DNA from 2 places in the Arthrobacter sp. 9MFCol3.1 genome. Region 2 is predicted to be linked to the other one. Evidence: predicted binding sites of a transcription regulator. Region 2 holds the regulator's gene; the other holds the start of a gene.

Region 1 (7,189 bases), on a different contig from region 2:
CGGACTCAAGACCGCCGTCGCCCGCTGCGTGGAGCAGTTCGAGGCCCGCGGCGAGGAGGTCCCCGTCGCCGACATCGCCGCGGCCTTCCAGGAAGCCGTGGTGGATGTGATTACCGCCAAGGCGGTGCTCGCCTGCCGCGAAAACGGCATCACAGAGGTCCTCCTGGGTGGGGGCGTTGCCGCCAACTCGCGGCTGCGCCAGCTCACCGAGCAACGCTGCAGCGCGGCCGGGATCCGGCTGACAGTGCCGCCGCTGCCGCTGTGCACGGACAACGGCGCCATGGTGGCCGCGCTCGGGGCGCAACTGGTGATGGCCGGCGTGAAACCGAGCGGGATCGGCTTTGCGCCGGATTCCTCGATGCCGGTCACGACAGTCTCCGCCTGAGGCTGCGTCCGCCTGAAGCTTGGACGGCCTGCGGCTTCGTCCGCCTCTGTGCTGGCTCTTGGCGCCGGAGCTAGGCGTCCGGGCCCTGGCGCATCTGCTTCACCAGGTCCAGGACGACGGCGCGCAGGTCCCCGCCGTGCTCGGCGGCGACGCGGCGCTGCCGCTGGTAGCCGGCGCCGCGCTCGATGATCTTCTCGACGTCGGCCAGTTCGGCGCTGCAGCCCAGCTTCGCCGCCACCGGCTCAAGCCGCTTGAGCGTCTCGCGCAGGTGCTCCGTCACGAGCTGCTCGTTGCCCGCGGCGTCGAGGATGATGATTGCGTCCAGGCCATAACGGGCCGCCCGCCATTTGTTCTCCTGGACATGCCAAGGCGGCATGGTGGGTATGGTGCCGCCGTTGTCCAGCGTCGTGGAAAACTCGTCGACGAGGCACTGCGTCAGGGCGGCGATGGCGCCGACTTCCTCGAGCGTGGCCAGGCCGTCGCAGATGCGCATCTCGATGGTGCCGAAGTGCGGGACGGGCCGGATGTCCCAGCGGATCTCCGAGAGCGAATCGATCACGCCGGTGGTGAACATGTCCTGGGCGTATGCCTCGAAGTCCTCCCAGCTGGAGAACTGGAAGGGCAGCCCGGCGGTCGGCAGCTGCTGGAACATCAGCGCCCGCTGGGAGGCGTATCCGGTGTCCTCGCCGCCCCAGAAAGGGCTGGACGCGGAGAGCGCCTGGAAGTGCGGGAAGTAATTGACCAGGCCGTCCAGCACCGGAAGGACCTTGTCCCGGCTGTCGAGTCCGACGTGCACGTGGACGCCGTAAATGACCATCTGCCGGCCCCACCACTGGGTCCGGTCAATGAGCTTGGCGTAGCGTTCCTTGTCCGTGACGGGCTGCAGCTGGGGCGGGCTGAAGGGGTGGCTCCCGGCGCAAAAGATCTCCACACCCATCGGATCGGTCACGTCCCGGACCGCCGCGAGCGAGCTGCTCAGGTCCGCCTTGGCCTCCGCAACAGTGGTGCAGATGCCCGTGACGAGCTCCACGGTGTTCAGCAGCAGCTCCTGCTTGATGTGCGGGTGCTCGTCGTCCTCATTGAGTTCGGGATGCCGGGCAGCGACGCCGCGCAGCACCTGGTTCGCCACGGAGGCCAGCTCGCCGGTCTCGGCGTCGACGAGCGCCAGCTCCCATTCCACGCCTAGGGTCGACTGCCTGGATGAAGCGAACTCGATCTTCATGTGGTCCCTTCACTGTTTTGCTGTCCCTGGCCGTGGTCCTGGTGGGGAGATGCGCTGGCAAACACCCTCGGACATGCCCCTGGACGTGGCACCGGCGGTGTCACGTGCAATTTCCCACATACCAGGGCGCCGGCCGGGCGGCTGGCAGGGCTACGGGTGGTCCAAGTCTAGTGCAGGGCCGGCCCCGGGACGGTGTCAAAGTTGCCGCTGGTGCGTGAGTGTATTCACAACGTGGCTGGTCAGCGACGGCGCGGGCAGTCGCGCGGTGAGCCGCGGGTGGCCGGACGCATCCTGGCGTTTAATGGAGCTGTGCCCATACTGAACAAAGACATGACCCTGTGTATCTCGCTCTCGGCCCGGCCCAGCAACAACGGGACGCGCTTCCACAACCACCTGTACGAACAGCTGGGCCTGAACTGGATCTACAAGGCCTTTGCCCCCACCGACCTCGCCCAGGCGATCGCCGGGGTGCGCGGCCTCGGCATCCGCGGCTGCGCGGTGTCCATGCCTTACAAGGAGGACGTGATCGCCCTCGTTGACGTCATGGACCCGTCGGCGAAGGCCATCGACTCGGTCAACACCATCGTCAACGACGGCGGCCGGCTCACGGCCTACAACACCGACTACACCGCAATCGAGCAGCTCCTGCAGAGCAATGCGGTCCCCACGGACTATTCGGTGCTGGTCCTGGGCTCCGGCGGCATGGCCAAGGCCACCGTGGCCGCGCTGCGCGATGCCGGGTTCAAGGACGTGACCGTCGTGGCCCGCAACGAAGAATCCGGCCGCGCCCTGGCCGAACAGTACGGCTTCGCCTGGAGCGCCGAACTGGGCTCTGCGGCGTCCGGTACCGGCAGGGCCGACATGCTGATCAACGTCACCCCTATCGGTATGGCAGGCGGCCCGGACGCCGCCGCGCTGCCCTTCCCGCAGGAGGCCATCGACGCCGCCAAGGTGGTGTTCGACGTCGTCGCGCTCCCCGCCGAGACGCCCCTCATCAAGGCCGGCCGCGCGGCCGGCAAGACCGTGATCACCGGAGCCGAGGTGGCCACGATCCAGGCGCTCGAGCAGTTCGTGCTGTACACCGGCGTCCGGCCGACCGACGAGCAAATCCGGGCCGCCGAGGAGTTCACGCGGGCCCAGTAACCCGGCCGCCCGCCCCCTTCCCTGGGATCCTGCCGGCGGGCCCAGCGCCCGTGGGATTTCGCTGGCGGGGCTAGACGGGCTCGACCGAGATGGCCACCCGGTCCTCGCCGATCCTGGTGAGGACCAGGGTGGCCGATTTCTTGTCCTTGTGTTTGGCGTTGCCGCCGGGCAGGAGTTGCTTGCGCAGCTCTTCCGGCGTGACAGCCGTGCCGCGCTTCTTGATGTCCAGGACCCCGATGCCTTGATCCTTGACCCAGGACTTGAGTGCCTTGACGTTGAACGGCATGACCTCCAGGACCCTGTACGCCCTGGCGAACGGGGTGTCGTGCAGCTCCGGGGCGCAGATGTAGGCGATGTGCTCGTCCACGAGGTGCCCGCCGAGCTGGAGCGCGACGTCGGCCACCAGGCCGGCGCGGATCACCGCGCCGTCGGGCTCATACAGGTAACCCTCCACGGGTCCCACGGGCGCCACCGGGCCGGCGCCGAAGTCCTCGCCGCTGGTGAGCTCAGCAGAGCCAAGGGGTCCGAGTACGAGGGCCGCGCGCCGCACCCCGGGACGCCGCACCGCGTTGAACCACAGGGCCACCTCGGTCACGTCCCCGCCCACGGAGACCCACTGCGCCTCGCAGCCGGCCGGCACGGAATCGTGCGGCATGCCCGGGCCCATCTTCACGCCGACGGCGCGGCCGGAACCGGCGAGTGACTCCACGAAGGACAGCGGCGGGGAGAAATCCTCCGGATCCCAGATCCGCTTGGTTCCCGAAGTGGACGTCGTGCGCCGGGCGGGGTCGAGCCAGACGCCGTCGATCCCCTCGAGCGATACCGACGTGGCATCGGAATGCACCACGGTGGCATTGCGGAACGGGATCAGGTTCATCGTGGCGCAGGCGGCCGTGGCCTCGTCCATTTCCACGGAGGTGACCACCAGGTCCAGGGACGCCAGCGCCATCGAATCCGCCCCGAGTCCGCAGCCGAGATCCGCGACGTGGCCGATCCCGGCCTCCGCGAACCGCTGCGCGTGCCGTGCCGCCACGGTTAGCCGGGTGGCCTGTTCCAGGCCGGCCTTAGTGAAGATCATCTGCCGGGCGAACTCGCCGAACTTCGCCTCGGCCTTGGTCCGCAGCCGGGACTGGGTGAGCACGGCCGAGACCATTTCGGGGGAGTGGCCGGCCTTGCGCAGCGCCGCCGTGAGGCGGAAGGCCTCGTCCTCGTGGTACGGCCCCAACGACGCCAGCAGCTCCCAGCCCTCGGGGGTGAGGATCGGGGCAATATGTTCCTGCGGTGCGTCAGTCATGCCATCCAGCGTAGTTGAGGTCCGCGGGCGCGCTGTGACCGGACGGCGGGGGCTAGGCTTGACGGCATGGAAGACAGCGGCACAGGCGACAACATTTCAGCGGACACGGCCGGACGGGGCACGGTCGGGAACGACGACGCCGGGCAGGAGCGCCGGCGCCCGCAGGGGCTGGCCCGCTACGCAAAACCGGCGCTGATCGCCGGCGCGGTGATCGCCGTCGTGTCCGTCGCACTTTTGGTGATCATCTTCTTCCTCGACTCCTTTAACGCCACCGTGTATTCCGTCGGTGGCAAGAACGTCCAGGACGCCACGGACGAGGCCCGGGCCATCCGCGACACCTATACCGCGGCCCGGCTCGGCGGCATCATCTTCCTCATCGCAGGGATCCTGCTGGCCGCCGCCGGTGCCGTGCTGATGTACCGGCACCGGAACGACGAAGGCCAGGACACGGACGAAGACGACGGCGAGGACGTGGACTTCGACGACCTCGCAGGCCAGTAGCCACCGAGTAGGCGCCCGCGGGGGCGCAACGCGTGGGCCCAGCGCCCGTAACGCCAAACGGTGCCACAGGCCACAGGACATGCCCAGCCTCCTGCGCCACGAATGGGCATGTCCTCCCGGGCAGCCCGCAACCGTTGGGCATGTTCTCCGGCGTGGCCCGCGCACGCTGGGCATGTCCATCGCTCAGCGCGGGCAGCGAACATAATGCCCGAGTGTCCTCTGGCTGTGGCGAAGATTGGGCATGTCCTCCCGGGTAGCCCGCGCACGCTGGGCATGTCCTCCGGCGTGGCACGAGCACGCTGGGCATGTCCATCGCTGAGCGCGGGCAGCGAACATGATGCCCGAGTGTCCTCTGGCCGTGGCGAAGATTGGGCATGTCCTCCGGCGTGGCCCGCAACCGCTGGGCATGTCCCCTCGGCGTAGCCCGCGCACGCTGGGCATGTCCATCGCTCAGCGCGGGCAGCGAACATGATGCCCAAGCGTCCACCGGCGGCAGCGAAAAATGGGCATCTCCCACGGGGAGGCATGTTCACCCGGAACGAATTTCTGGCACTCGCCTTGACCGAGTGCTAACCATTTACATAGAGTCGTCATTAGCACTCTCCCTAGGAGGGTGCTAACACATGAAGCGCGCTCCGCCAGGCACGCTGCCGGCACCGCGACGACGGTCTGTGCGCCTTGGCATCACCGCTTCATAGTCCACAAATTTGCTGACGAAAAGGAGAGGTCCGAGTGTCGGTCTCTATTAAGCCTCTTGAGGATCGTATTGTTGTCCGCCCGCTCGAAGCCGAGCAGACCACGGCTTCCGGCCTGGTTATCCCGGACTCCGCGCAGGAGAAGCCGCAGGAAGGCGAAGTTGTTGCAGTAGGCCCCGGTCGCTTCGATGACAACGGCAACCGCGTTCCCATCGACGTTGCCGTCGGCGACGTCGTCATCTACTCCAAGTACGGTGGAACCGAAGTCAAGACCGGCGGCACCGAGTACCTCGTGCTCTCCGCCCGCGACGTTCTGGCGATCGTCGTAAAGTAACTCTCTTGGACCCCCGCGCAGCCGATCCTTACGCATTGTCTGGATCAGTTGCGCGGGGTTCTGTCTTGAAAGGACAAAACCATGGCAAAGCAGCTTGCGTTTAACGACGCTGCCCGCCGGTCGCTTGAAGCCGGCATCGATAAGCTCGCCAACACCGTCAAGGTCACGCTGGGCCCCCGCGGCCGCAACGTCGTACTGGACAAGAAGTGGGGCGCCCCCACGATCACCAACGATGGCGTGACCATCGCCCGTGAAGTCGAGCTGGACGACCCCTACGAAAACCTTGGCGCGCAGCTTGCCAAGGAGGTCGCCACCAAGACCAACGATGTTGCCGGCGACGGCACCACCACCGCCACCGTCCTGGCCCAGGCCCTGGTCAAGGAAGGCCTCCGCAACGTAGCGGCAGGCGCCGCTCCGGGCGAAATCAAGCGTGGCATCGAGGTCTCAGTCGAGGCCGTCGCTGCCCGCCTGCTGGAGAACGCGCGCCCGGTTGAAGGCACGCAGGTCGCCAACGTGGCCGCGATCTCCGCTCAGAGCGACGAGGTCGGCGAGCTCCTGGCCGAGGCGTTCGGCAAGGTCGGCAAGGATGGTGTGATCACCATCGAGGAATCCTCCACCACGCAGACCGAGCTGGTCCTCACCGAGGGCATGCAGTTCGACAAGGGCTACCTGTCCCCGTACTTCGTCACTGACGCGGAACGCCAGGAGGCCGTCCTCGAGGACGCGCTGATCCTGATCAACCAGGGCAAGATCTCCTCGGTGCAGGACTTCCTGCCGCTGCTGGAAAAGGCGCTGCAGAGCTCCAAGCCGCTCTTCATCATCGCCGAAGACGTCGAGGGCGAGGCCCTGTCCACGCTGATCGTCAACCGCATCCGCGGCACGCTGAACGTCGTTGCCGTCAAGGCACCGGGCTTCGGTGACCGCCGCAAGGCCATGCTGCAGGACATCGCGACCCTCACCGGTGCGCAGGTTGTCTCCGCGGAGCTGGGCCTGAGCCTGGACACCGTTGGCCTTGAGGTGCTCGGCACCGCACGCCGCATCACGGTCACCAAGGACAACACCACGATCGTCGACGGCGCCGGTTCGGCCGAGGACGTCGCCGCCCGTGTTGCCCAGCTGCGCGCCGAGCTGACCCGGACCGATTCGGACTGGGACAAGGAAAAGCTGCAGGAACGCCTGGCCAAGCTGGCCGGCGGCATCGGCGTGATCAAGGTCGGCGCTGCCACCGAGGTTGAGCTGAAGGAAAAGAAGCACCGCATCGAGGACGCCGTGTCCTCCACCCGCGCTGCCCTCGAAGAAGGCATCGTGGCCGGCGGCGGCTCCGCCCTCATCCACGCCCTGAAGGCGCTCGACGAGGACGCTGTCGTCCAGGCCCTCGAAGGTGACGCGGCTGCCGCCGTCGGCATCGTTCGCCGGGCCCTGACCCAGCCGCTGCGCTGGATCGCCCAGAACGCCGGCTTCGACGGCTATGTCGTCGTTGCCAAGGTCGCCGAGTCCGCCGTGAACCAAGGTTTCAACGCCAAGTCCGGCGAATACGAAGACCTGATCGCCGCCGGCGTGATCGACCCCGTCAAGGTGACGCGTGCGGCTCTGCGCAACGCGGCCTCCATCGCAG
Region 2 (7,189 bases):
TCCTCCCAGCCTAGCTTTGACTTGAGGGGTTCCCAGAGTCATCTTCAGCCTGCCCGCAGAACGCTGCGGCGCTAAGGCAGCGACGCCGTCACCAACCGCCGCGCGTCGGCGTATGTCCCGTTCGGGCATCGTCGGGCATTGCCATTTCGGCCCGCAGGCCCAGGAGCCGGATCGGACGGCCCGCTTCGATTCCGGCTGCGAGGTCCAAGGCCCGCGCGAGGATTTCGTCCCGGTCGAATGTCTCGGGAATCTTCCTCGCGTGGGTCTTGGTGACGAACGGCGCGTAGCGAACCTTCAGGGTCAGCCCAACCACGGGCCGTCCTTCGGCCACAACATCCTCCAGGACACGCGCCGTCAGCTCCCTCACGGCGCCGTCCACCTGGGCGGGCTCGGTCAGGTCGCGCTGGAAGGTGGTCTCCCGGCTGTGCCCGCGGGCAACCCACGGGGTGGCGTCCACAACGCTGGCGCCGTCCCCGCGTCCGAGCTCCGCGTACCAGGGTCCCATCCTGGGGCCGAACTCCGGCACCAGGTCTTGGGGGTCGGACGCGGCGAGCTCGGCGACTGTGTTGATGCCGAGTTTTGCCAGCCGGCCCGACACCTTGGTTCCGACACCCCACAGGTCCTTGGTGGGCCGACTGCCCATGACAGCGAGCCAGTTCCCGGCAGTGAGACGGGAGACGCCGGCCGGCTTGCCGAAACCGGTGGCGACCTTGGCTCGGACCAGGGTGTCGCCGATGCCCACACTGCAATGCAGCTGCGTACGCTCCAGGACAGCGGCCTGCACCTGCCGGGCGTAGGCTTCCGGATTCTCTGTCTTGATGCCCACAAAGGCTTCGTCCCACCCCAACACCTGCACGGTGGCGCCGGGCTGCGCGCGCAGGGTGGCCATGACCGTTTCAGACGCCGCCAGGTAAGCCTCCTGATCGACGGGCAGGATCACGGCGTCGGGCACTTTCCGGGCCGCAATGCGTAAGGGCATGCCGGAACCCACGCCGAACGCCCTGGCTTCGTAGGATGCGGTCGACACCACGGCGCGTTCCGTAGGATCGCCCCGGCCGCCGACAATGATCGGCTTGCCAGCAAGCTCCGGCCGCCGGAGTACTTCGACAGCCGCGATGAACTGGTCGAGATCGACGTGCAGCACCCACGGGATTCCGCTCACGCCACCAGTCTGCCCTAAACGACCCCGGCAGGGATCGCTGGCTCAGCAACGAGGGGCGCCATCGGCGTCCGCGCCTGGAACCACCAGCGGGCCACTTTAGGTATCAACTTTGTATCGGCCTCATATCGTTCCCGTTGCAGTTCCGGCGCCGGGGCCCAAACCCGGCTGCCGCGCCGTGCCCGTGTGCCATGCTGGAATCCGGCTCCCCCGGGATCGCCGGGCCGGTCTCCGGCCGGTGAGGGACGGGCGGCCGCCAGCGGTCGACGACGGCTACAAACGGATCATCACCGCGGAACGCGGGGCGTAAGACGAAGGGACAGCGGCATCAGCAAGCGTGGAGTTCAGCAGCCATCGGTGGGGCGCATCCGCCGCGCCGCGCTGGCGTTGGCGCTGCCTGCCGCCCTCGTCCTGTCCGGCTGCGTGGCGACGCCGCAAAGCGGCATCACGAATTCCAGCAGCCCGTCGGAACTCATTCCCGTCCCGGCGTCGGGCGTGCCCACCACGAGCGCTCCGCTCGAGACAGCCCAGACGTCGAACAAGGCTCCCGTGTATTGGATCGGCCGGGGCAATGACAACGCGTTTCTGTACCGCGAGTTCCGCGACGTACCGGACCAGGACAATCCCGTCACCCGCGCCCTGCGGGTCATGATGTCGCAGAAGCCGCTGGATCCGGATTTTTTCACGCCCTGGCAGAATCCGAAGAAGCTGGCGACGTCGATTTCCGGCAAGAACGTCATCACCGTGGATGTCTCCGCTGATGCCTTCAACAGCAACGTGGATGCGGCCATGGCCGAGCGCGCCATCCAGCAGCTCGTCTACACGGCGACAGCTGCCGCGGCCAGCGCCGGCCTCATCGATGCCGGACAGCAGGTCCAGGTGGTTGTGCTGGTGGACGGTCACACGGACTACGTCGCCTTCAACCATGTCCGTCTGGGCGAACCGACGTCCCGCAGCGCCGGGATGGTGGCCCCTGTGTGGATCATTGATCCGCAGGAGGGCACGTCCGTGGGCGACGGTTCGGTCAAGATCCGTGGCCGCAGCACCGTCCAGGGCGGGAAGCTCCGCTGGGCGATCCTCAAGGTTGACGGCGACAGCGACAACGCCAAGACCGCGTATCTCAACGGCAGCGCCACGGCCTCGGCCGATGCAACCCAGTCCGGGCTGTTCACCTTGTCCGTGAACCTCGGCCCGGGCAATTACGAGGTCCGGGTGTCGCAGGTGGACGCATCCGACAGCGCCAAGGAAGTATTCCAGGACACCCGCGGGTTCACGGTCAAATAACCGTCACCGTCAAATAGCCGTCCCTGTCACCGGTGACGGCGGCTGCCGCAGGTCACCAGCGGCCGAGGATGTCGCTGGCCAGCACGGTGGCGGCGGGCCCGGCCGTGGACGAGCGCAGCACATGGTGCCCCAAAAGGGCCGTGACCGCGCCGGCGTCGCAGAGCCGGGTCACCTCCCGCGGGCTGATGCCGCCTTCCGGACCCACGATCAGCAGGACCTCACGGGATCCGGCATCGCCTGCCATGACCTCGCCGGGCTGCGCGGATTCCAACCAGGATTCGAGCACTTGCCGCAGCGGGCGCACGGCGTCTTCATGCAGGATGACGGCGAGGTCTGCCGCCGCCACGGCCGCCTGCAGCCCGGCACCGTCGACGGCGGCCCGGACCTCGGGAATCCATGCCCGGCGCGCCTGTTTGGCGGCGGCCGTCACCACCGACTGCCATTTGGCATGCGCCTTCGCGGCCCGCTCAGCCTTCCACCGCACGATGGACCGCTCGGCCTGCCAGGGAATGACGGCGTCGATGCCCAACTCAGTCGCGGTCTCGGCCGCGAGTTCGTCGCGATCGCCCTTGGCGAGGGCCTGGACCAGGACCAGCCGGGTTCCGGGCCGCGGTTCCTCGGCAAGGTCCACGCATTCGACGGTCAGCTCCCCGGGAGCGACGGCGGTCACGGTGCCGGTCAGGCGTTTGCCGGCGCCGTCCGCGATGTCGACGGTTTCCCCGACGGCGATCCGCTTGACGGTGACGGCGTGGCGTGCCTCGCCGCCCTCAAGGACGAAGGCCGAGCCGGGGACCTGCTGGTCCAGGGTGCCTGGGGCGGTGAAGAAGACCGGGTTACTCACCGCTACAGGTTACCGAGCCGGTCCCGCAGTTTGGCGAAGACGCCGCCGCTGGCCGCAAGCTTTCCTTCCGTGAGGTGCTCGCCGCGGTGCTTGGCCAACTGGCGGAGCAGTTCCTCCTGAACGTGATCGAGCTTGACCGGCGTTTCCACCTGCAGGTGCACCTTCAGGTCGCCGCGGCCGTGGCCGCGCAGGTGCGTGACGCCCAGGCCGCGCAGGGTGATGATCTCGCCCGACTGGGTGCCGGCCTTGACGTCGATCTCCTGCTGACCGTCGAAGGTGTCGAGGGAAATTTCGGTGCCAAGCGCGGCAGCGGTCATGGGAATGTTGAGGCTCGCGTGGAGGTCATCGCCCTCGCGCACGTAGGTGGGGTCGTTGTTGACCCGGATCTCCACGTACAGGTCCCCGGCGGGGCCGCCGGCAGGGCCCGCTTCGCCCTGGCCGGACAGCTGGATGCGGGTACCGGTGGCGACGCCGGCCGGGACCTTGACGGTCAGGGAACGGCGGCTGCGGATCCGGCCCTGGCCGCTGCATTCGTTGCAGGGGTCCTTGATGACGGTGCCGAAGCCCTCGCAGGATCCGCAGGGGGCGGACGTCATGACCTGACCCAGGATCGACCGTACGGCGCGCTGGACCTGACCGCTGCCGCCACAGATGTCGCAGCGGACCGGGTGGGTGCCCTCGCGGCAGCAGGACCCCTCGCACGTGGGGCAGATGACGGCCGTGTCGACCTCGAGCTTCTTGTTCACGCCGAACACGGCGTCGCGGAGGTCGATGCGGACGCTGATCAGGGCGTCCTGGCCGCGGCGGACCCGGGACGCCGGGCCGCCCTGGCCGCCGCCGGCGCCGAAGAAGGTCTCGAAGATGTCCTGGAAGGCGAAGCCCTGGCCCGAGTAGCTGCCGCCGCCGAAGCCGTTGTCGGTGCCGTTCTCGTTGCCGGTGGTGTCGTAGACCCGGCGCTTCTGCGGATCAGAGAGGACCTCGTAGGCGTGGGTGACGGCCTTGAACCTGTCCGAGGCGTCCTCCCCGGGGTTCACGTCCGGGTGCAGGGTGCGGGCCAGTTTCCGGTAGGCCTTCTTGATCTCCTCCCCCGATGCGTCGCGGGAGACTCCAAGAACGTCGTAGTGGCTGCTCAAAGTGTGTATCTCTTCCTTTTCGTACTGCCTGTGGGGCACTGCCTGTGGGCAAGAAGTCGTGTTCGGTCCCGGGCCTGTCAGGGCCCCAGGATCCTCGAAAGGTAGCGGGCCACCGCGCGGACGGCGGCCATGGTGGTGGGATAGTCCATCCGGGTGGGGCCGAGCACGCCGACCTTGGCCGTGGCGTCCGGCCCGTAAGCGGTGGCCACAACGGAGGCCTCGGCCAGACCGTCGTAAGGGTTTTCCCGGCCGATGCTGACCGTGACTCCCCGCGGGTCTTCGGCCATTTCGCTGAGCAGGCGGAGCATGACCACCTGCTCCTCGAGGGCCTCCAGCACGGGGCCGATGCTGAGCGGGAAGTCCACGTTGGAGCGGGCAAGGTTGGCGGTGCCGGCCATGACCATGCGCTCTTCGCGGCTGCTCGTGGCCAGGGCCTCCAGGCCGCGGGCCAGCGCCTGGGCCGCTCCGCGCCGCGCGGGCGGGCCACCGGCAACGACGGCGGGCAGCAGCTGCGGCATCAGGCTCAGCGGGGTTCCGGAGAGGCTGGCCAGAAAGCTGGTACGCAGTTCGGCCAACGCGTCGTCGGGAAGGTCCTGCCCGACGTCGATCACGCGCTGCTCCACCTTTCCGGTGTCCGCGATCAGTACCGCCAGCACTTTCCGGGGCGCCAGCAGCACGAACTCGATGTGCCGCACCCGGGCGCGGCTGAGCAACGGATACTGCACGACGGCGACCTGGTTGGTCAGGTGCGAGAGGAGCCTCACGGTCCGGTCAAGGATGTCGTCGAGGTCGTCGGATCCTTCCAGCAGCGCCTGGATGGCCCGGCGCTCGGCCGGGGACAACGGCTTCACCGCTGAGATCTGGTCGACGAAAAGCCGGTAGCCCTTGTCAGTGGGGATCCGGCCGGCGCTCGTGTGCGGTGCCGTGATCAGGCCCTCGTCTTCCAGCGCCGCCATGTCGTTTCGGATCGTGGCGCTGGAGACGCCGAGATGGTGCCGCTCCACGAGCGCTTTGGAACCCACGGGCTCACGCGAATGAACGTAGTCCTCCACGATGGCGCGCAGCACTTCGAGTTTGCGCGGTTCGCTCACGCTCCACCTCCAATCGACTGTCCCGCAGTCGGTGCCGTCCGCCGTGTCCGTCCGGGTCCACAAGTGCTGCACGGACGGTCCGCAACAGGACAAGGGTTAGCACTCGACATGCCTAAGTGCTAACCAGTCTAATATGAGTCGCCGCGTTGTTAGCATTGGATTCGCTCCAGGCGTGGCCCGCGGGAACGCGATTCCCGTCACGCCGGTGCCGAGACCGTGGCAGCCGCTGCCGTTGCCGCGCCGTCGCGGTCCGGTTCCGGCCCCGGAGAGTTCCACCGACCGCCGTACATTCCGAGTGCAAAGTTAGCGTGTAGAGATGTCGTACCAGAACTGGGGACCCCAGGACCTGTCCGCCCCCGCCAAGACCCAGTTGCCGGAAGTCCCGGTGGAACGCGGGATGGTCCTCGAGGAGGTCCAGTCCGGCTGGGTGGGGGCCGTGACCCGGGTGGAGAAGTCCGGCGGCATGCACGTGGTGGCGTTGGAGGACCGGCGGGGCAAGTCGCGGTCCTTCCGCCTCGGCTTTGGCTTCCTCCTGGAGGGCCAGCCCATCCGCCTGATGCCGCCGGCCCCGAAGAAAGCGGCACCGGCCGCCGGTGCCGGCCGCACGGCGTCGGGCTCGGTGCGGGTGGCGGGGCAGCGCGCCCAAGTGGCCAAGGCCAGCCGTATCTGGGTGGAAGGAAAGCACGACGCCGAACTGGTGGAGAAGGTGTGGGGCGATGACCTCCGGGTGGAGGGCATCGTCGTCGAACCCCTGCACGGCATTGACGACCTCGCAGCCGCCGTGGCGGAGTTCGGCCCGGGCCCGGGGCGGCGCCTCGGCGTACTCGTGGACCACCTGGTGCCCGACTCCAAGGAGTCGCGGATCGCCGATGCCGTCATGGCCTCACCGGGCGCCGCCGGCAACGTCCTCATCGTGGGGCACCCCTACGTGGACGTGTGGCAGGCCATCCGGCCCGCGGTCCTGGGGATCGAGCAGTGGCCCGTGATCCCCCGCGGCATGGACTGGAAGACCGGCATCCTGATGGCTTTCGGCTGGCCCCACTCCACAAAGGAGGACATCGGCCTGGGCTGGCAGAAACTCCTGGGTGCTGTCCGCAGCTACGCTGATCTGGAGGCGTCGCTGCTCGGCCGCGTGGAAGAGGTCATTGACTTCCTCACCGTGCCCTAGTCCGCCGCGGCGGCCGCCCCTGATCTCCATTTCCGGGTGCGAGCAAGTATTCTTGAAACGGCGGCCGCGCTTCCAGTGCGGTCCCGGCTAGTTCAGGCACAACCCAGGCAGCAACGCATCACCGCAATCCGAAGGGCTACACCGTGGCAGATAACGCACGCGAACACACGGGCAATCAGGCTGGCCATGGCCAGCCCCCGTACCATGGGGTTCCGGCAAACGCGCTGCCGCTGACGGCCAGCGAGGACCGGCAGTGGGCCACGCTCGCCCACTTCGGCGGCATCCTGGGCTGCGTGCCGTCGCTGCTGATCTACCTCATCTTCAAGGACCGCGGCCCGTTCACGGCGCAGGAATCCAAGGAAGCCCTCAATTTCACGCTGCCGCCGACCCTCGCCGCAGTGCTGGCCAATCTGCTGGTCTTCATCCCGGTGGTGGGCAACCTCTTCGCCGTGCTCGCCACGGTGATCTGGATTGCTGTGACGTGCTTCTCGGTCGCGGCAGGCATCCACGTCA

Evidence for each region. The regulator HrcA, encoded in region 2, represses chaperone genes, less so after heat shock. The targets are predictions, from matches to a motif close to TTNGCACTCGNNNNNNNCGAGTGCNAA.
Region 1: groES (co-chaperone GroES) is a predicted target of HrcA. The motif match lies at 5,092-5,118, and genes of this name have one in related genera.

Annotation. Positions count from the first base shown of each region.
Region 1 is NZ_JIBJ01000005.1:324,718-331,906, forward strand. It holds gene tsaD (tRNA (adenosine(37)-N6)-threonylcarbamoyltransferase complex transferase subunit TsaD) at 1-385, shown strand, start outside; gene C560_RS0106795 (glutamate--cysteine ligase) at 456-1,607, opposite strand; gene C560_RS0106800 (shikimate 5-dehydrogenase) at 1,917-2,750, shown strand; gene C560_RS0106805 (class I SAM-dependent methyltransferase) at 2,821-4,044, opposite strand; gene C560_RS21365 (hypothetical protein) at 4,111-4,545, shown strand; gene groES (co-chaperone GroES) at 5,278-5,574, shown strand; gene groL (chaperonin GroEL) at 5,656-7,189, shown strand, end outside.
Region 2 is NZ_JIBJ01000004.1:377,717-384,905, reverse strand. It holds gene C560_RS0104545 (GNAT family N-acetyltransferase) at 1-1, opposite strand, end outside; gene C560_RS0104540 (DNA polymerase IV) at 89-1,162, opposite strand; gene C560_RS0104535 (GerMN domain-containing protein) at 1,517-2,443, shown strand; gene C560_RS0104530 (16S rRNA (uracil(1498)-N(3))-methyltransferase) at 2,496-3,284, opposite strand; gene dnaJ (molecular chaperone DnaJ) at 3,287-4,417, opposite strand; gene hrcA (heat-inducible transcriptional repressor HrcA) at 4,495-5,508, opposite strand; gene C560_RS0104515 (DUF3097 domain-containing protein) at 5,825-6,676, shown strand; gene C560_RS0104510 (DUF4870 domain-containing protein) at 6,820-7,189, shown strand, end outside.